2 regions of the Cryobacterium sp. M91 genome follow, and region 2 is predicted to be linked to the other one. Evidence: predicted binding sites of a transcription regulator. Region 2 holds the regulator's gene; the other holds the start of a gene.

Region 1 (10,558 bases), on a different contig from region 2:
TACGACCGCCCCGATGAATGGCTCAACTGGTGGACCCTGTTCTTCTGGGCCTGGTGGATCGCCTGGGCGCCGTTCGTCGGGCTGTTCCTGGCCCGCATCAGCCGCGGCCGCACCATCCGCGAGTTCGTCGCCGGCACCATGATCGTGCCGTTCGCGTTCATCCTGATCTGGATCGCCGTGTTCGGCAACAGCGCCCTCGCTATCGTGATCGGCGGAGATGCCGGCTTCGGCGAGGTCGCCATGAATTCGCCGGAGCGTGCGTTTTACTCGCTGCTGGCCGAGTTCCCGTTCGCCCCGGCCACCGCCGCGATCGCGACCTTCACCGGACTGCTGTTCTATGTCACGAGCGCCGACTCCGGCGCCCTCGTCATGGCCAATTTCACCTCGCATCTCAAGGACTCCGAGTCCGACGGCCCGAAGTGGCTGCGCATCTTCTGGGCGGTGACCACCGGAGTGCTGACCATGGCAATGCTGCTGGTGGGCGGCATCCCGACCCTGCAAAATGCCACGATCATTATGGGGCTGCCCTTCTCCGCGGTGCTGCTGCTCGTCATGCTCGGGCTGTATCGGGCGCTTCGGTTGGAGCAATCGCTCACCGACAGTTACCGGGCCAGCCTGCCCGGCCTGTTGTCTGGCCGCAGCACCGACCCGGCGCGGGCGCGCAACTGGCGTCAGCGGCTGACCCGCGCCATGAGCTACCCTGGCCCACGCCAGGCCGAACGCTTCGTGTCGAGCGTGGCCCTGCCCGCCCTGCAGGAAGTGCGTGACGAGCTCGTGACGCAGGGTGCCGAGGTGACGCTATCGCAGGGCGTGGTCGATGGTCTGCAGATTCCGCACCTCGACCTCAACGTGTCGATGGGCGACGAGCGTGGTTTCAAATACCAGATCTACCCCGTGCAATTCGACACTCCGACCTATGCGGTGCGTTCGGCGAGCGCCAGCGGCAAGTATTACCGCATGGAGGTTTTCTCCCTCGAGGGCAGCCACGGCTACGACCTCATGGGCTACAGCAAGGAGCAGGTCATCACTGACGTGCTCGATCATTACGAAACCCACCTCGACTTTCTGCACCTGAACCGGGCAGAGCCGGGAAACACCGCCCTCGCCGAGGACCAGGTGGCTAAAGACAATTGGGAAGCCGATTTTGAATCGGACGAGGTCAAGCAATGAACACACCGATCGATACCGCGCCGCCGGCCACGCTGTTCATCAGCGGCGCCTGGGTACCAGCGAGCGACGCCGGCACCCGCGAAATCCACTGCCCGGCCGATCAGAGCCTGGTCGGCACGGTCAGCGAGGCGACCACAACGGATGTCCATGCTGCGATCCGCGCGGCCCGCACCGCCTTCGACAGCGGCCTGTGGAGCAGCGTTCCGGCGCCCGAACGTGGTGATTTTCTGCTGCGCGTCGCCGCTGAACTGCGCGTGCGCCGGGCCGAGTTCGCCCGCGCCGAAACGCTCGACACCGGCAAGCGTCTGGTCGAGAGTGAAATCGATATGGACGACATCGCGAACTGCTTCGCCTACTTCGGCAAGATCGCCGGGCAGGACAGCGGACGCATCGTCAATGCCGGCGATGAAAACGTTGTCAGCCGCATCGTGCACGAGCCCGTCGGGGTCTGCGGGCTGATCGCGCCGTGGAACTACCCATTGCTGCAGGCCGCGTGGAAGATCGCCCCGGCCCTCGCCGCCGGTAACAGTTTCGTGCTCAAGCCGAGCGAGCTCACCCCGCACACCAGCATGCTCATGATGGTGCTGCTGGACGACCTCGGCCTGCCGGCCGGCGTCGCCAACCTCGTGCTCGGCGCTGGCGCTGTGGCCGGGGCCCCGCTCTCCAGCCACCCCGACGTCGACCTGGTCTCGTTCACCGGCGGTCTCGAGACCGGCCGGAAGATCGCAGCGGCCGCCGCCGGAACGGTCAAGAAGGTCGCCCTCGAACTCGGCGGCAAGAATCCCAACGTGATCTTCGCCGACGCCGACTTCGACGCCGCCGTGGACAACGCGCTGAACGGCGCGTTCGTGCACTCGGGGCAGGTCTGCTCGGCCGGCGCGCGCATCGTGGTGGAAGCATCCGTTGCCGAGAAGTTCGTCGACGAGCTCGTGCGCCGGGCCAACCAGATCCGTCTCGGCGGACCGTTTGACCCGAAGGCCGAAACCGGGCCGCTGATCAGCGCAGCGCACCGCGACAAAGTCACCGCCTACGTTGCGAAGGGCATCGCCGAGGGCGCCCGCCTGCGCTGCGGAGGAACCTGGGGCGCAGGCGACCTCGCGCAGGGCTTTTATTACACGCCGACCGTGCTCGACCAGGTTTCGAGCGGCATGTCCGTCGTGATCGACGAGGCTTTCGGCCCGGTCGTGACGATTGAAATCTTCGAGACCGAAGCCGAGGCCGTGCGCATCGCCAACGACACCGTCTACGGCCTGGCCGGAGCGGTCTGGACCCAGGACGCCGGCAAGGCCCAGCGCATGGCCAAGGCCTTGCGGCACGGAACCGTCTGGATCAATGACTTTCACCCCTACCTGCCGCAGGCGGAGTGGGGCGGCTACGGCCAGTCCGGCGTTGGTCGCGAGCTCGGCCCGATGGGCCTCGGCGAGTACCAGGAAACTAAGCACATTTACCAGAACACCGCACCGGCCGTCACCGGCTGGTTCGCCGCACGTTAGGACCACCGATGACCCTACTGACCCAGACCGACTTCGACTACATCGTGATCGGTGGTGGTTCCGCCGGGGCCGCTGTCGCCGCCCGGCTGAGCGAGGATCCTGCCCTTGAGGTGGCCCTCGTGGAGGCCGGTCCCGACGACCGTGGCATCGACGTCATCCTCCAGCTCGACCGCTGGATGGAGCTGCTGGAGAGCGGTTACGACTGGGATTACCCGATCGAGCCGCAGGAGCACGGCAACTCGTTCATGCGCCACGCCCGTGCCAAGGTGCTCGGCGGCTGTTCCAGCCACAACTCCTGCATCGCGTTCTGGGCTCCGGCCGAAGACCTGAACGACTGGGCGTTCAAGCACGGAGCCACCGGCTGGGACGCCGCCACCACCTTCCCGCTGTTCCAGCGTCTGGAAACCAACGAGGACCGGGCCCCGCACCACGGCCAGGACGGCCCCGTGCACCTGATGAACGTGCCGGCCACCGATCCGTGCGGCGTGGCTCTCCTCGACGCCTGCGAACAGACCGGAATCCCGCGCACAACATTCAACTCCGGTACGACCGTTGTGAACGGCGCGAATTTCTTCCAGATCAACCGGCAGGCGGACGGAACGCGCGCGTCGTCATCCGTTTCGTATATTCACCCGATTCGGGATCGTGCCAACTTCACTCTGCTCACCGGCATGCGAGCCCGCAAACTCACCTTCGACGGGAACAAGCGCTGTACCGGCGTACAGGTCGTCGATGTCAGCTTCGGCAAGACCCACCAGCTCACCGCGCGCGCCGAGGTCATACTCTCGGCCGGCGCCATCGATTCGCCCAAGCTGCTCCTGCTCTCCGGCGTCGGTCCGGCCGAGCAGCTTGCCTCCTTTGGCATCGAGGTACTAGCGGACTCCCCCGGCGTCGGCGAGAACCTGCAAGACCACCCGGAGGGCGTGATTCAGTGGGAAGCGAAGCAGCCGATGCCCGAGACTTCCACCCAGTGGTGGGAAGCCGGCATCTTCACGACGACCGAGGAGGGCCTCGACCGCCCCGACCTCATGTTCCACTACGGTTCGGTGCCCTTCGACATGCACACCGCCCGTCAGGGTTACCCGACGACGGAGAACGGGTTCTGCCTGACGCCGAACGTCACCCGGGCACGCTCCCGCGGCACGGTCAAGCTGCGCTCGAGCGACTACCGCGATAAGCCCATGGTGGATCCGCGCTACTTCACCGACCCGCACGACATGCGCGTCATGGTCGCCGGCATCCGCAAGGCCCGGGAGATCGTGGGTCAGCCGGCCATGGCCGAGTGGGCCGGCGAGGAACTGTATCCGGGCGCCGCTGTGCAAACGGATGCCGAAATCACCTCGTACATCGAAAAGACCCACAACACGGTCTACCACCCGGCCGGAACCCTGCGGATGGGCGCCGTCGACGATGTGCTCGCGCCGCTCGATCCCGAGCTGCGGGTCAAGGGAGTCGCCGGCCTGCGCGTCGCCGACGCCTCGGTCATGCCGGTTCTCGTCACAGTAAACCCGAATATCACCACGATGATGATCGGTGAGCGCTGCGCCGACTTGGTGAAGGCGGCCCGCAGCATCCGCTGACCTGCGCCGAGGTGTGAGTCCGGGCCCAATTTTTGCGAATAATGCGGTCAGCCTCGCACCTCGGCGGCGGAACATGAAAAAAGTGGGCGCCTCCCGAGGGAGACGCCCACTTTTGTGTGGTGCCAGCTGGCGGGGACTTAGAAGTCCATGCCACCCGAGGGGTCGCCGGCCGGAGCCGAGTTCTTCTCGGGCTTGTCGGCAACGACGGCCTCGGTGGTGAGGAACAGTCCGGCAATCGACGCGGCGTTGAGCAGCGCGGAGCGGGTGACCTTCACCGGGTCATTGATGCCGGCAGCGATCATGTCGACGTACTCGCCGGTGGCGGCGTTGAGGCCCCATCCGACGGGCAGGTTGCGCACCTTGTCGGCGACAACGCCGGGCTCCATGCCCGCGTTGAGTGCGATCTGCTTGAGCGGAGCGTCGATGGCGACGCGCACGATGTTCGCGCCCGTTGCCTCGTCGCCGACGAGAGCGAGAACTGCTTCGCTCTCGAATGCGGTCTTGCCGGCCTGGATCAGTGCAACGCCACCACCGGCGACGATGCCCTCTTCGACGGCGGCCTTGGCGTTACGCACTGCATCTTCGATGCGGTGCTTGCGCTCCTTGAGCTCAACCTCCGTTGCGGCTCCGGCCTTGATGACAGCAACGCCGCCAGCAAGCTTGGCGAGGCGCTCCTGGAGCTTCTCGCGGTCGTAGTCGCTGTCGGTGTTCTCGATCTCGGCGCGGATCTGCGAAACGCGGCCGGCGATGGCTTCGACGTCGCCGGCACCCTCTACGATCGTGGTCTCGTCCTTGGTGATGACGACCTTGCGGGCGTTACCAAGCAGGTCGAGCGTGACGTTCTCGAGCTTGAGGCCGACCTCTTCCGAGATGACCTGTCCACCGGTGAGGATGGCGATGTCCTGCAGCTGAGCCTTGCGACGGTCTCCGAAGCCCGGAGCCTTGACGGCGACGGACTTGAAGATGCCACGGATCTTGTTCACAACGAGCGTGGCCAGGGCCTCGCCGTCGACGTCTTCCGCGATGATGAGGAGCTGCTTGCCGGTCTGGATGACCTTGTCCACGATGGGGAGCAGGTCCTTGATGTTGGAGACCTTGGAGTTGACGATCAGGATGTAGGGGTCTTCGAAGACCGCTTCCTGACGGTCGGGGTCGGTGACGAAGTACGCCGACAGGAAGCCCTTGTCGAAGCGCATGCCCTCGGTGAGCTCGAGTTCGGTGCCGAAGGTGTTCGACTCCTCAACGGTGACAACACCTTCCTTGCCGACCTTGTCGATGGCCTCGGCGATGATCGCGCCGATTTCGGTGTCGCCGGCAGAGATGGAAGCCGTGGCCGCGATCTCTTCCTTGGTTTCGATTTCCTTGGCGCTGGCGATGAGCTCGGCGATGACAGCTGCCGTGGCCTTCTCGATGCCGCGCTTGAGGCTGATCGGGTCGGCGCCGGCTGCGACGTTGCGCAGGCCTTCGCGAACCAGAGCCTGGGCGAGGACGGTTGCGGTGGTCGTTCCGTCGCCGGCTACGTCATCCGTCTTCTTGGCGACCTCTTTGACGAGCTCGGCACCGATCTTCTCGTACGGGTCGTCGAGCTCGATCTCCTTGGCGATGGACACACCGTCGTTGGTGATCGTGGGGGCGCCCCACTTCTTCTCCAGAACGACGTTGCGGCCGCGCGGGCCGAGGGTGACCTTGACGGTGTCGGCGAGAATATTCAGGCCGCGCTCAAGCCCACGACGGGCCTCTTCATTGAATGCAATGATTTTTGCCATATGTGTAACTCGTCCCTCCCGGACGTTCCAAACGATGATGGGGTTAGCACTCGGATGACGAGAGTGCTAGATCGATTCTGGCACTCTGGGGTCGAGAGTGCAAGCGAGCATCCGGAGTGATGCCGGGCTATCTGCAGCTGTCAGGGAACGAGATCGGCCGAGCCGGTGCCGTTGGGCACCAACTGGAACCAGGTATTGCCCGGTGCCAGCCGAATTGTCACTCCGTTGGCGTCGATGAGGCGGATCGGCGACGTCTGGGCGTCCTTGCTCCAGGTGGCCGCGAGGGTCTTGCCGCCGGACGAGATTGACGCTTCACCGGAGGCGATCAACTCGGTCTTGGGGATACTGTCGGAGACGGTTACATCGACCCGCAGTACGACCACGTTGGTGGCCTTGAGCTGGGCCCCCTCGGGGGTCAGGTCGGGCGCGCCATCCTGAGCGCGCAGGTAGGCGGCCGCCTCGGCGTTCCAGGTCCAGCTGCGGGCGCTGGAGTTGGAAAATCTGGTGTTGATCACCGAAATCGGCGTACCGTCCGTGGCAGCGGATGCCGCGGCGAGGGTGGACGCGTAGGCGTACTGCTGGGCGGGCGGGGCGACGGAGGCATTGCGGTTGACGAATTCCGACGCGGCGAGGATCACGTTGTGCGGGGCTGAAGTAGCGGAGGACCGCGAGAACAAGCCGCTCGTGTCGTAGTCGAAGATGGCGCTGATCTGGCCGGTCGCATTCATCGCGTCGACGAATCGCTGCTGGCCGCCGGAGTAGGCGACCAGGCCGCCGAACGGCGCGATAATGTCGGGATCCATCGGCCGAATCGACCGCACCGGTCCGAGCTGATCGGGAATGCTTGACTGCCAGACCGCGACATAGCGGGTGATGCCGCCCTCGACCAGTTCTTCGAACACGACGTCGGTACGGTCAATGGCAACCTGCGGCCGGGCCGCAACGTGGTTGTCAATCTTGGCCGCCAGGGACGGGTGGGCCGACGAGCCGCCTTCGACGCTCAGCCCGGTTAGCGGTGCGATCTCGGTCGCCGCCGGGGCGACATAGTCAGAGGTCCAGGCCGTGCTGGTCGGTGTCGAGGAGGGGGCCGGGGTGCTGCCGCTGCACGCGCTCAGGAGCAGTGCCGGCAGCACGAGGGCGAGCAGCCCCGCTGCCCGAAGCGGTCGAGCGGTGCGGGCCGTATTTTTCATAGTCACCGGTAAACACTAACGCCGCCCGTTGCAGCGGGCGGCGTTAGTGTGAACTGCGAGGCGGGTTAGGCCGGTCGCACCGATTCAGCCTGCGGGCCTTTCGCTCCGGCACCGACCTCGAAGACGACCTGCTGGCCTTCTTCAAGAACCTTGTACCCGCTCATGTCGATAGCGGAGTAGTGGACGAAGACGTCTTGCCCTCCCCCGTCGACAGTAATGAAGCCGAAACCCTTTTCAGCGTTGAACCACTTTACGGTTCCGTTCGCCATGTGTCACTCCTTGCTCAGTTTTCAACGGCAACCGCCCATTGGCTGTTCCGGGCCGTGCCGCAGAGACTGCGTTCATCCTGTGCGAGCAGCAAATCCCCGAGAGCAAGACATCTGTTACAAGTTACCTACTGGTGCAAGTTTCCTTGGGCGAGCTTTCTTGATCCGGGCGGGTATTGCCCGAACAAAATGTGTGACCAAAACGCACATTACTGAAATCGGAACAGAAGACTAGGGGCTTGACGAATCAAATCGTGGCCGCTACGACCACGGCTTTCGCGTTTTGCTCAGTCAACCGGTGAAACATAGTCGTTGCCGACGACGACGGTCATACTGGCGCCGGAATCAACGAAATTGGTGGAGACCACGATCTGCGCTCCCGAAAGGGAGGCAGCGACGCCGCGGGCGGCGCCTTCCTGGCTCGCATCGGCGTAGTAGATCACTGTGGTCGCCTCAGTGTCCGTGCTGGCGTTCCCGGTGGCATTGACCACCCAGCCTGCAGCGGTGAGTGTGTCCCTGACGGATGCTGCGACGCCGTCGTTCGCGGACCCGTTGAGCACGTTGATGGTCTGCGCCGGGTCGACGGTGGCAACGGCAGTGGGGACGGCGGTCGCTGCGGGCGTCGCGGTTGCGCTGCTCGCGGGCAGCCCGGGAATGTTGGAGAAGTCGAGGCGATTATTGATTGCTAGGATGCCGACTGCACCGATGGCGATCAACAGCCCGGTGGCCCCCAGCGCCCACCAGAATCCGATCCAGCCGCGTCCACTCTTGCCGGGGGCGCGGTGGGCTCCCACCCGGTCGAGGGCATGCGTGTGGGTGTCGAAACGGTCTTTCGCAAATTTTTTCGCCATGGTGGTGGAATCCTTGGTTGGCCGGCCGGGCCGGAATCGAGCTGCAGCGCAAGGTTCCGTGCTGGCCGAAAAGCGGGTGGGTGCCTAGTCGCGGGTGGGCAGCGAACGACTGGCGCGTGCCTCGGATCGGACGGAACGCATCCGCTGCAATCGTTTCACCAGCATGGGATCAAAAGCCAACGCCAACGGTGAGTCGACCAGTGCGCCCAATAACTGATAGTACCGGGCGGTCGACAGGCTGAAGGTGGCCCGGATGGCCTCCTCCTTGGCGCCGACATGCCGCCACCATTGCCGTTCGAAGGCGAGCACGGCCTGGTCGCGTTCGCTCAACTGGGTTGTCGGGGCGTGCTCAGTCATTGCTGCATCCCTCCCCCGGTTGGCTGTCCGTCAGGCTCATCCTATTTGCGGGCGGCTGAATGTTGCCTCCGGCACGCCCTGCCGCGGTGGGACACGCCGTGTGGAATGCGCGCGGGGCCAAGCGAGTTTAGGCTTAGTAGACGCGGCCAGTGCCCGGTCGCCGGAACGAAGGGATCTGAACATGGACTACGAAATCAAGAAGTCAGACAGCGAATGGCGCTCCGAACTGGGCGCGGAGAAATTTGCGGTGCTGCGCGAAGCCGGCACCGAACGCCCCGGCACCGGCGAGCTGCTCGACGAGGGTCGGGCCGGCCTCTACACCTGTGGCGCCTGCAACGCCGAGCTGTTTCAGAGTGGCACCAAGTTCGATTCCGGCTGCGGCTGGCCGAGCTTTTACGAGTCGGTTCGGCCCGAAGCGGTCGAACTGCTTGAGGACCGCTCCTTGGGAAGCGTGCGCACCGAGGTGCGCTGCGCGAACTGTGGCTCGCACCTCGGCCACGTTTTTCCCGACGGTTTCGGCACTCCGACCGGCGACCGGTACTGCATGAATTCGCTGTCGCTCAACTTCACGCCCGCTGAGTAGCGCGGTGTCGATGACGGGTGCGGTTGCCAGTTCGAAAGTGGCAGGTTCGGCCGGAGCGAATCCTGGTCTTCCCGGCCGGGACACGACCGGTTTCAGAACGGATACCGCGGCGGTCTTCAAAGCTGTCGCTGACCGGCGCAGTTACTCCAAGGTGACGACACTCGCCCCCAGCCGGGCGGAGTTGCTGCCGCTCGTGGCGGCGGCCGCGCGGGTGGCGGATCACGGCGCGTTGCGTCCGTGGCGGCTGCTCGAGCTGCGCGGCGACGCCCGCGACCGGCTCGGAGCGGCGTTTGTGGCGGCATCCGCTTGTGAGGGGCTCGAAGCGATCAAGCTGGCCGCCAAGCCGCTGCGCGCACCGCTGCTGATCGCGATCGTCGCGTCACGGCAGGTGAACTTCAAGGTGGCTGGCTGGGAACAGGATGCCGCGGCTGCGGGCGTCGCGCACCTTCTCACGCTGCTGCTCGAAAACGCCGGCTGGGGGGCGATGTGGCGCACCGGGCCGTTGGTGCGATCGGCGCCGGTGCGAGCGTTGCATGGCCTTGCCGACGGGGAAGAGCTGCTTGGCTGGCTCTACGTTGGGGGAATTCCCGAGGAGTCGAAACCGTGCGTGCGGCTGTCGATTGATCCGGAGGAGTTTTTGGGGGTGCTGTAGCTCGGGGCCGTACGCTTCTTCCCCGGCCCACCTTGGAGCGCCGGCCCGTGATCTATCAGGGGCCCCTTTCCGGGCCCGGGCGGAAGGAACAGGACGTTCAAGGGCTGCGGTCAGGTGCGGGCGTGGCCGGGCCGGTGCCAGCGCACCGCGGCGATGACCACGGCGACGAGGGCGAGCGCGGTTCCGGCCAGGGTCGTTACGCCGACCGGATGCCCCTGAGTGGGCGCGAGCAGATCCAGCGCAAGGGCGCAGAGCAGCTGGCCGGCGACGATGCACAGGCCGAGCATGAGCACGCCGGTGGTACGCACGACGAGCGCGGCGCCGGCGATGAAGATGCAGCCGATGAGCCCGCCGGTATAGAGCCACGGGTTGCCCGGCAGATCGAGGGCGAAACCGACCAGCACACCGTGCACGAGCGCCGCGAGTACGAGCGCGACGGATCCGGTGAGAAAGTTCAGAAAAGTTGCCGTGAGCGCACTTTGCGCGGTGACCCGCACCTGACCGTTCACGGCCTGCTGCCAGCCCTGGCCGATACCCGCCACGAGGGGTAGCACGAGCAGCCAGAGCGCGTCGCTGCCGCCCAATTCGCCGCTCACCGTCCAGGCTACGGCGACCAAGGCGAGCACCGCGCCAACTATTTTGGACGCGTG
Region 2 (9,092 bases):
GCGCTGGAACCGGCCGCCACGGCCCCCGAGTTCATCCGCAACTTCTGCATCATTGCCCACATCGACCACGGCAAGTCGACCCTGGCCGACCGGATGCTGCAGATCACCGGCGTCGTCGACGAGCGTTCCATGCGTGCCCAGTACCTGGACCGCATGGACATCGAGCGGGAACGCGGCATCACCATCAAGAGCCAGGCCGTGCGTATGCCGTGGGAAATGGACGGCGTCACCTACGCCCTCAACATGATCGACACCCCCGGCCACGTCGACTTCACCTACGAGGTCTCCCGCAGCCTCGCCGCCTGCGAGGGCGCCATCTTGCTGGTCGACGCTGCCCAGGGCATCGAAGCCCAGACCCTCGCCAACCTCTACCTGGCCCTCGAAAACGACCTCACGATCATTCCGGTGCTCAACAAGATCGACCTGCCGGCCGCCGACCCGGAGAAGTACGCCCGCGAACTCGCGAGTCTCATCGGCGGACGCCCCGAAGACGTGCTGCGTGTCTCCGGCAAGACCGGCGCCGGTGTTGAAGAGCTGCTGAACCTCGCCACGACGATGATTCCGGCGCCGAAGGGTAACCCGGATGCCGCCGCTCGCGCCATGATTTTCGACTCGGTCTACGACAGCTACCGCGGCGTCGTCACCTACGTGCGCATGATCGACGGCCATCTGAAGGCGCACGAAAAAATTCAGATGATGTCGACCAAGGCGACGCACGAGATCCTCGAGATCGGCGTCATCTCGCCCGAACCGGTGGAGAGCAAGGGCCTCAAGGTCGGCGAGGTCGGCTACCTGATCACCGGTGTGAAAGACGTGCGCCAGTCCAAGGTCGGCGACACCATCACGACCGCAGTGCGCCCGGCGACCGACGCCCTGCCCGGCTACGACGAACCGCAGCCCATGGTGTTCTCCGGCCTGTACCCGATCGACGGCAGCGATTATCCGGCGCTGCGCGAAGCACTGGACAAACTCAAGCTGTCTGACGCCAGCCTCGGCTACGAGCCGGAGACATCCGTCGCCCTCGGTTTCGGATTTCGCTGCGGGTTTCTCGGCCTGCTGCACCTCGAGATCATCACCGAACGCCTCGAACGTGAATTCAACATCGACCTCATCACCACGGCGCCGAGCGTGCCCTACGAGGTCACCACCGACGACAAGCGCACCATCACGGTCACCAACCCGAGCGAATACCCCACCGGCAAAATCGCCAAGGTGCTCGAACCCATGGTCAAAGCCGCGATTCTCGCCCCGAAAGACTACGTCGGCGTCATTATGGAGCTCTGCCAGAGTCGCCGTGGCACCCTGCTCGGCATGGAATACCTCGGCGAAGACCGCGTCGAGATTCGCTATTCGATGCCGCTCGGTGAGATCGTGTTCGACTTCTTCGACATGCTCAAGGGCCGCACCGCCGGCTACGCCTCGCTCGACTACGAACCCTCCGGCGAGCAGGAAGCCGACCTGGTCAAGGTCGACATTTTGCTGCAGGGCGAGCAGGTCGACGCGTTTTCCGCCATCGTTCACCGCGACAAGGCCTACGCCTACGGCGCGCTAATGACCGGGCGCCTGCGCAAACTGATTCCGCGCCAGCAGTTCGAGGTGCCCATCCAGGCCGCGATCGGCGCGCACATCATCGCCCGCGAGAGCATCTCGGCGATGCGCAAAGACGTGCTGGCCAAATGCTACGGCGGTGACATCTCGCGCAAGCGCAAGCTGCTGGAGAAGCAGAAAGAGGGCAAGAAACGCATGAAGATGGTCGGCCGGGTCGAAGTTCCCCAGGAAGCCTTCATCGCCGCGCTCAGCGGCGACATCGAGACCAAAGACAAGAAGTAAAGCGGATGCGCAGGGCCACCTTCACCGATGCCGCCGTCAGCTACGCTGCCATCGGCGGTACGCTAGCGCCCGACCTGATGAGCTATCCGCCCAAGGGCTACCGGCCGATGGAGCAGAGCGTCAGGCTCGGCAGTTCGCCGGAACGCTTTGAAGCCGCGACCAAGTTGCTGATGACGTGGGGAATCCAGCGCGGCAGCGGCATGGAGGTGACCGACCTCGAAAACGGAACCGGCGTGCAGTACACCCCGGTGACCTTTCAACCCGACGGCACGCCGGCGGTCGGGCAGCAGCATCCGGTCAATGAAGCGACCTTCGCTGAGGATGGCACCCCGTATATTGCGAACGGTATGACGGCCACACTCAAGATGCGGGTTGGACCGATCGGCTTGACCGCGCCGGTGCGGGTCGTCTACGTGATCGACGAGGCCGCGCGCATCGGGTTCGCCTACGGCACCCTGGCCGGCCACCCGGAGAGTGGTGAGGAATCCTTCATCGTCGAGCACCGCGAGGACGACTCGGTTTGGTTGACGATCCGCTCCTTTTCGCGGCCGAGCACCTGGTATTACCGACTGGCCTGGCCGGTGCTGCGCTTTCAGCAGGCCAAATTCACCAAGTTGTATCTGCGGGCTTTGCACCCCGCGGGTGCGATCAAATAGAACGTACTGGAGCACCACCCATGGCCGGACCCCACCCCATCGGCGACCCGGCACCCGACGACGGCCTTTTGCCGGCCTCGGCAGCCGTCAACGCCGCTGAACGCGATTTCGGCGTCTACCTGCACGTGCCGTTCTGCCGGGTGCGCTGCGGCTACTGCGATTTCAACACCTATACCGCGACCGAACTGCGCGGCGTCAAGCAGAGCGACTACGCCAGCCAAGCGGTGCTCGAGGTTGAGGCCGCTGGGCGCATCCTCACTGCATCGGGCGTGCCCGAACGCCCGGTGGCAACGGTGTTCTTCGGGGGAGGCACACCCACGCTGCTGCCGGTCACCGACCTGGCGAAAATGCTCGGCGCCGTGCGCGACCAGTGGGGCTTGACCGACGACGCCGAAGTAACCACCGAGGCGAACCCCGACTCGGTCGATGCCGCCTACCTCGGCGCCCTCGCGGAGGCCGGATTCACCCGGGTTTCCTTCGGCATGCAGTCCGCCGTGCCGCACGTGCTGGCGACCCTGGAACGCACCCACGACCCGGAGCGGGTGCCCCTCGTGGTGGAATGGGCCCGCGCTGCCGGCCTCGACGTGAGCCTCGACCTCATCTACGGCACGCCGGGAGAGTCGCTCGCCGACTGGCGCACCAGCCTCGAACAGGCGCTCAGCCTGCACCCAGACCACCTCAGCGCCTATTCGCTTATCGTCGAAGACGGCACCAAACTCGCGCGGCAGATTCGCCGCGGCGAGATCGCCCCGACCGACGACGACCAACAGGCCGACTTCTATGAACTCGCCGACGAACTGCTTGCCGCCGCCGGCTATGACTGGTACGAGGTCAGCAACTGGGCTACGAGCGACGCGCACCGCTCCCGCCACAACCTCGCCTACTGGACCGGCCAGGACTGGTGGGGCATCGGCCCCGGCGCCCACAGCCACATCGGCGGGGTGCGCTGGTGGAACGTCAAACATCCCGCAGCCTATTCAGAGCGGATGCTCGGCGGCCTGTCCCCGGCCGCCGGTCGCGAAACGCTCGATGCGCCCACCCGCGAACTCGAGCGCATCCTGTTGCAGAGCCGCATCCGCACCGGTATCCCGGTCGCATCGCTGTCCGCGGACGGACGCCGAGAGGTGGCCGGCCTGATCGCCGATGAGCTCGTCAACGCCAAAGCTGCCCTCGCCGGGACCATTGAACTGACCCTGCGCGGACGGCTTCTGGCCGACGCCGTGGTGCGTCGGCTGAGCGACTAAGAGCGTGCGCTAGCTGAAAAATCTGATGGTCAGCGGGTAGGAATACCCTTGGCCGCGGTTGGCCGCGAGTGCGGCGAGGATCGAGAAGATGATGCCGAGCACCCAGGCCACCGGCACAATCAGGTAGCCGATCAGGATTGCCGTCAACGCGGTGCCCACCACATAAACGATCATCAGGGTGATCTGAAAGTTCAAAGCCGTCGCACTGTGGGCACGAATGAACGGCCCACGATCGCGCAGCACGAGATAGCCGATGAGTGCGGGAACAAAGGCGAAGAGGATACCGCCGACGTGAATCAGGGTCGCCCACATCTTCTCGTCGGCCGGACTCATCGGCGCCGGCGGGACGCTCTGCGCGTACGGGTTTTGCGGCGGGGTGGATTCATACGGATTTGTGCGTGAATCGTTCTCGGACATGCGGTCTCCTGTTCGAGCGTGGTCGGTTTGGTCGCGGTGGATCTGGCGATGGGTTGCCGACGACATCCAGGGAAGAACCACTGCGTGCAATAGCACTGTGTGGGGTCGGACAAGCCAGGCCAGACCCCTCCAGACTAACCGTCCGAGATGCGTATTGGACCGGGCCGCGCGCTACTTGATCAGGCGAATCGCGACCGGATACCGGTAGTTCTGGCCGTCCTTGGCCTTCAGAAACCCAATGATCGAAAAGATGACTCCGGCCACCCAGAGCAGCCAGGTCAGGCCGATGAGCAGGCCGCCGATTCCGAAGGTGACGATCGCCAGGATGGACGAGACGACATTTATCGCGACGTATCCGATCACGAGGGTGATCTGAAAGTTGAGCGCCTCCTTCGCTTCGGTATTGGTGAGGCGGCCGCGGTCCTTGAAGACCAGCCAAATGATCAGCGACGGAAGAAAGCTCAGGATGCCGCCGAGGTGCGCAAACGAGGCCCATTGTCGGTCGTCGGCCTCCGAGAGTGGGGCTGCGGCTGTAGGGGTGCCGTATGGGCTGCCCGTACCGGGCTGCTGGCCATACGGCGGCTGCCCAGCATTAGGGTCACGGTAGTTGGAATCACCGGGAGGTTGTGCCTGTGGATCGCTCATGATCGTGCCTTTCACTGAACTCCGGGGGGAGCGTATAGCGGTAATTAAACGCTCGGTTCGCGATACTGGCAATGGGTGCGCTCAGCCGGAACACGGCCGGTCGCGATAGTATTGGCAGTCAGTGGATGCGAGTGCCAACGACGTGCCGGCAAACCTGCGTTCCGGTGCGCTTGACGCGCGCCGACCCGGGGCATCCGCTTAATTGAAGCTGGACCGGAAAAAGAGGAAGGCGGGCGAAATGGTTTCCGACCGTGGGCTCGATGTGCTGCGCGTCATCGTGCAGGACTACGTCGCGTCCCGCGAACCCGTCGGCTCCAAATCCATCGTCGACCGGCATTCCTTCGGTGTTTCCGCCGCGACCATTCGCAACGACATGGCCCTGCTCGAAGAAGAAGAGCTCATCGCGGCGCCGCACACCTCCTCGGGGCGCATCCCGACGGATAAGGGGTACCGGGTCTTCGTCGACCACCTGGCCGACCTGCGTCCGCTGACCCCGGCCCAGCGTCAGGCCATTGAAACTTTCCTGGGTCACTCCGCCGACCTCGACGAGGTGCTCGTGCGCAGCGTGCGTTTGCTCTCGCAGCTCACCCACCAGGTCGCGCTCGTGCAATACCCCTCGCTGTCCCGCGCCAGGGTTCGGCACATCGAGTTAGTGCCGCTGACCGAGACGCGCATCCTGTCGGTGCTGATCACCGATTCCGGCGGGGTCGAGCAGCGAGTCATCGACCTGCCGCGAGCATTCGACGAGCAGACGCTCGGCGAACTGCGCGCCCGACTCAACGTCACGGTCGTTGGACTGGGCATGGCCGAGGCGAGCGTTGCCCTCGCCGTGAGCGTCTGGCCGGGATCGCCGGCGCTGCAGCCGATCGTCGACCTGATCACGCGCACCGTCGCCGACCAGGTCGGGGCCAACCGTCAGGAGAAGCTCGTCATGGCCGGGGCCGCAAACCTGGTGCGCACCGAAGACGACTTCTCCGGCAGCATCTATCCGGTACTCGAAGCCATCGAAGAACAGGTCGTGCTGCTGCGGCTGTTCGGCGAGATGGAGACCGACCAGCACGGCGTTTCGGTGAGTATCGGCCGGGAGAATGCGGCCTTCGGCCTACCGGAAGCGAGCGTGCTGACCAGCGGCTATACCGCAGGCGGCAACCTGGCCCGGCTGGGCGTGCTCGGGCCGACCCGCATGGACTATTCCAACAATATGGCGGCCGTACGCGCCGTCGCCCGGTACCTCTCCCGCCTGCTCGGCGAGACCTGAAATCTGTACCATTTAGGCTCTGTGCCATTTCGACTCTGTGCCATTTAGGCTCTGTGCCATTTCGAACAACCATCATAAAAAAATCAAGGAGAGCCACCTTTGGCTGACCATTACGAAGCGCTTGGCGTTGACCGCGACGCAACCACCGACCAAATCAAGAAGGCGTACCGTCGCCTCGCCCGCGAGCTGCACCCCGACGTGAACCCCGGCGCCGAAGCATCCGAACGGTTCAAGAGCATCACACACGCCTATGACGTGCTGAGCGACGCCAAGCAGCGCCAGAAGTATGACCAGGGCGGCGGCCAGAACGGCGGCTTCGACGGGCAGAACTTCGGCAACTTCGGCGACATCTTCGAGACCTTCTTCGGCGGCGGCGGGAGCAGCCGTGGTCCGCGCTCGCGCCGCGAACGCGGCCAGGACGCTCTGATTCGAGTCGACCTCGACCTCGACGAGGTCATCTTCGGCACGCACCGCGACCTGGAGGTCGACACGGCGATCGTCTGTGAGACCTGCAAGGGCTCCTGTTGCGCGCCCGGCACCGCGCCGATCACCTGCGACATCTGCCACGGCACGGGCAGCATCCAGCGCGCCGTGCGCTCCCTGCTCGGGAACGTGATGACGTCCAGCCCGTGCGGTTCCTGCCGCGGTTACGGCACCATCATCGCCACCCCGTGCATGACCTGCTCCGGTCAGGGCCGCATTCGCGCCCGCCGCACCGTTCCGGTCGATATTCCGGCCGGCGTCGACACCGGCCTGCGCCTGCAGATGCCCGGCAGCGGCGAAGCCGGCCCGGCTGCCGGTCCCAATGGGGACCTGTACCTGGAGATGAAGGTGCGCCATCACGACGTGTTCAGCCGTGACGGCGACGACCTAATGTGCTCGCTCGACGTGCCGATGACCAGTGCGATTCTCGGCACCACCGTGACCGTCAAGGCTCTCGACGGCGACATCGAGGTAGAGATTCGCCCCGGATCGCAGAGCTCCGAGGTACTCACGATCAAGGATCGAGGCATCACTAAGCTGCGCGGCAGTGGCCGCGGCGACCTCAAGGTCGGCATCCACGTGCTCACCCCGACCAAGCTCGACCACAAGGAACGCGACCTGATCGAACAGTTCGCAGCCCGCTACGCGGCTCCGGCGCCGACCCTGAGCCAGTACCAGCAGGGCTTGTTCGCGAAGCTGCGCGACCGGTTCCTCGGCTGACGTGGCACATTTCTACCTGCAAGAAACGCTCCGGGCGGCGCAGTGCCGCCCGGGGCAGGTGGTCACCGTGGACGGCGACGAGGCGCGGCACGCGGTCACGGTGAGCCGGGTGCGCCCCGGGGACCGGCTCCGCCTCGGTAATGGGGCCGGGTTGCTGCTGGAGGGAGCCGTGCTGACGGCGGACGCTTTGCAGTTGACCCTGCGCGTCGATGACGCGAGCGAGACTGCGGCGGCGACGCCGCGCATCCGCTTGGTGCAGGCCCTCGCCAAGGGTGACCGGGACGAACTGGCCATTCAGGCCGCCACCGAACTCGGCGTCGACGGCGTCATCCCGTGGTCCGCAGCCCGCTCCATCACCAAGTGGGAGGGCGCGAAGATCGCCAAAGGCCACGAACGCTGGAGCAGCATCCTGCGTGAGGCCAGCAAACAGTCGATCCGGGCTTGGCTGCCCGATGTCGCCCAGCTGACCAGCACCAAGCAGCTGGCCGTTTTGGCCGCCACGACACGGATGCTGCTGCTCGACCCGACCGCAACCGGTCGCCTCACCGAGGTGGCCGTCCCCACCGACGACCGCGACATTCTGCTCGTCGTCGGCCCCGAGGGCGGAATATCGCCGGCCGAACTGCTCCTGCTTGAGCAGACCGGCGCGAGCCAGGTACGCCTCGGCGACACCGTGCTGCGCACATCGACCGCGGGGCCAGCCGCCCTCGCAATCCTCAATGCAACTTTGGGTCGCTGGTAGAGCGTGCCGTTGGTAGTGCGTGCCGCTGATAGCGCCGCTTAAGATAGAGGTATGTCTTCTTCCGTCGCCCAACCGACCATTTTCAGCCGCATCATCGCGCGTGAGATTCCGGCGACGATCGTGGCCGAAACCGAGCGCATTATCGCTTTCCTCGACATTGCACCCAAAGCCCCGGTGCACGTTGTCGTCACCACGAAAGACCCTCAGTATCAAAACGTGGTCGAGCTCGCCGCCGGCAATCCCACCCTGCTCGCCGAACTCGTCGCCGTGGCCGAGCAGATCGCGGCCGAACGCACCAACGGACAGTTCCGTCTGGTGTTCAACACCGGGGCGGCTGCCGGCCAGACCGTCTTCCACGTGCACGCGCACGTGCTCGGCAGCCCCGAAGCGTCTGATCAGCTGGGGGAGGACTCGCTTGGCGCCCTCTGATTCTTCTAAAGCTGACTCCAACAGGGAGCTGCGCTTCACCGTTGACGGCGTCGCCATGGTGCGCTTGCTCGGCCCCGAAGACCGCTACCTGAACACCATCGAGGCCGCCTACCCGAAGGTCGACGTGCACGTGCGCGGCAACGACGTGACGCTCGGCGGCTCGGCCGACGACGTCGAGGCCGTGCGTCGCTTGATCGAGGAGCTGCAGCTGGCCCTGCGCACCGGCCACGACCTCGGCGAGACCGAGGTGGCCACCGCGTCACGGATGCTGGCTGCCGACAGTTCCGTGAGCCCATCCGCCCAGCTCGGCGCCCCAATTCTGACCGCCCGTGGCAAGAGTATTCGGGCCAAATCGATCGGCCAGAAAGAGTACATCGACGCGATCGACGACAACACGATCGTGTTCGGCATCGGACCGGCCGGAACCGGCAAGACCTACCTCGCCATGGCGAAGGCGGTGCGTGCCCTGCAGAACAAAGAGGTTGAGCGCATCATCCTGACCCGCCCGGCAGTGGAGGCCGGAGAACGGCTCGGCTTTCTGCCCGGCACGCTCACGGACAAGATCGATCCCTACCTGCGGCCGCTCTACGACGCGCTCGGCGAAATGCTTGACCCCGAACTGATCCCCAAATTGCTCGCGGCCGGCACTATCGAGGTCGCCCCGCTCG

What was found. The regulator HrcA, encoded in region 2, represses chaperone genes, less so after heat shock. The targets are predictions, from matches to a motif close to TTNGCACTCGNNNNNNNCGAGTGCNAA.
Region 1: a site for HrcA is predicted at 6,053-6,079, ahead of groL (chaperonin GroEL). Genes of this name have one in related genera too.

Annotation. Positions count from the first base shown of each region.
Region 1 is NZ_PJJT01000079.1:45,955-56,512, forward strand. Features, by position in the region: gene betT (choline BCCT transporter BetT) at 1-1,170, shown strand, start outside; gene CXY80_RS06690 (aldehyde dehydrogenase family protein) at 1,167-2,663, shown strand; gene CXY80_RS06695 (GMC family oxidoreductase) at 2,672-4,243, shown strand; gene groL (chaperonin GroEL) at 4,381-6,009, opposite strand; gene CXY80_RS06705 (DUF3048 domain-containing protein) at 6,150-7,199, opposite strand; gene CXY80_RS06710 (cold-shock protein) at 7,265-7,468, opposite strand; gene CXY80_RS06715 (LytR C-terminal domain-containing protein) at 7,753-8,316, opposite strand; gene CXY80_RS06720 (DUF3263 domain-containing protein) at 8,401-8,673, opposite strand; gene msrB (peptide-methionine (R)-S-oxide reductase MsrB) at 8,855-9,256, shown strand; gene CXY80_RS06730 (nitroreductase family protein) at 9,294-9,908, shown strand; gene CXY80_RS06735 (DMT family transporter) at 10,019-10,558, opposite strand, start outside.
Region 2 is NZ_PJJT01000088.1:98,728-107,819, reverse strand. Features, by position in the region: gene lepA (translation elongation factor 4) at 1-1,830, shown strand, start outside; gene CXY80_RS13815 (DUF1990 family protein) at 1,836-2,486, shown strand; gene hemW (radical SAM family heme chaperone HemW) at 2,507-3,730, shown strand; gene CXY80_RS13805 (DUF4870 domain-containing protein) at 3,740-4,147, opposite strand; gene CXY80_RS13800 (DUF4870 domain-containing protein) at 4,319-4,792, opposite strand; gene hrcA (heat-inducible transcriptional repressor HrcA) at 5,031-6,050, shown strand; gene dnaJ (molecular chaperone DnaJ) at 6,150-7,253, shown strand; gene CXY80_RS13785 (16S rRNA (uracil(1498)-N(3))-methyltransferase) at 7,255-7,995, shown strand; gene CXY80_RS13780 (HIT domain-containing protein) at 8,047-8,424, shown strand; gene CXY80_RS13775 (PhoH family protein) at 8,480-9,092, shown strand, end outside.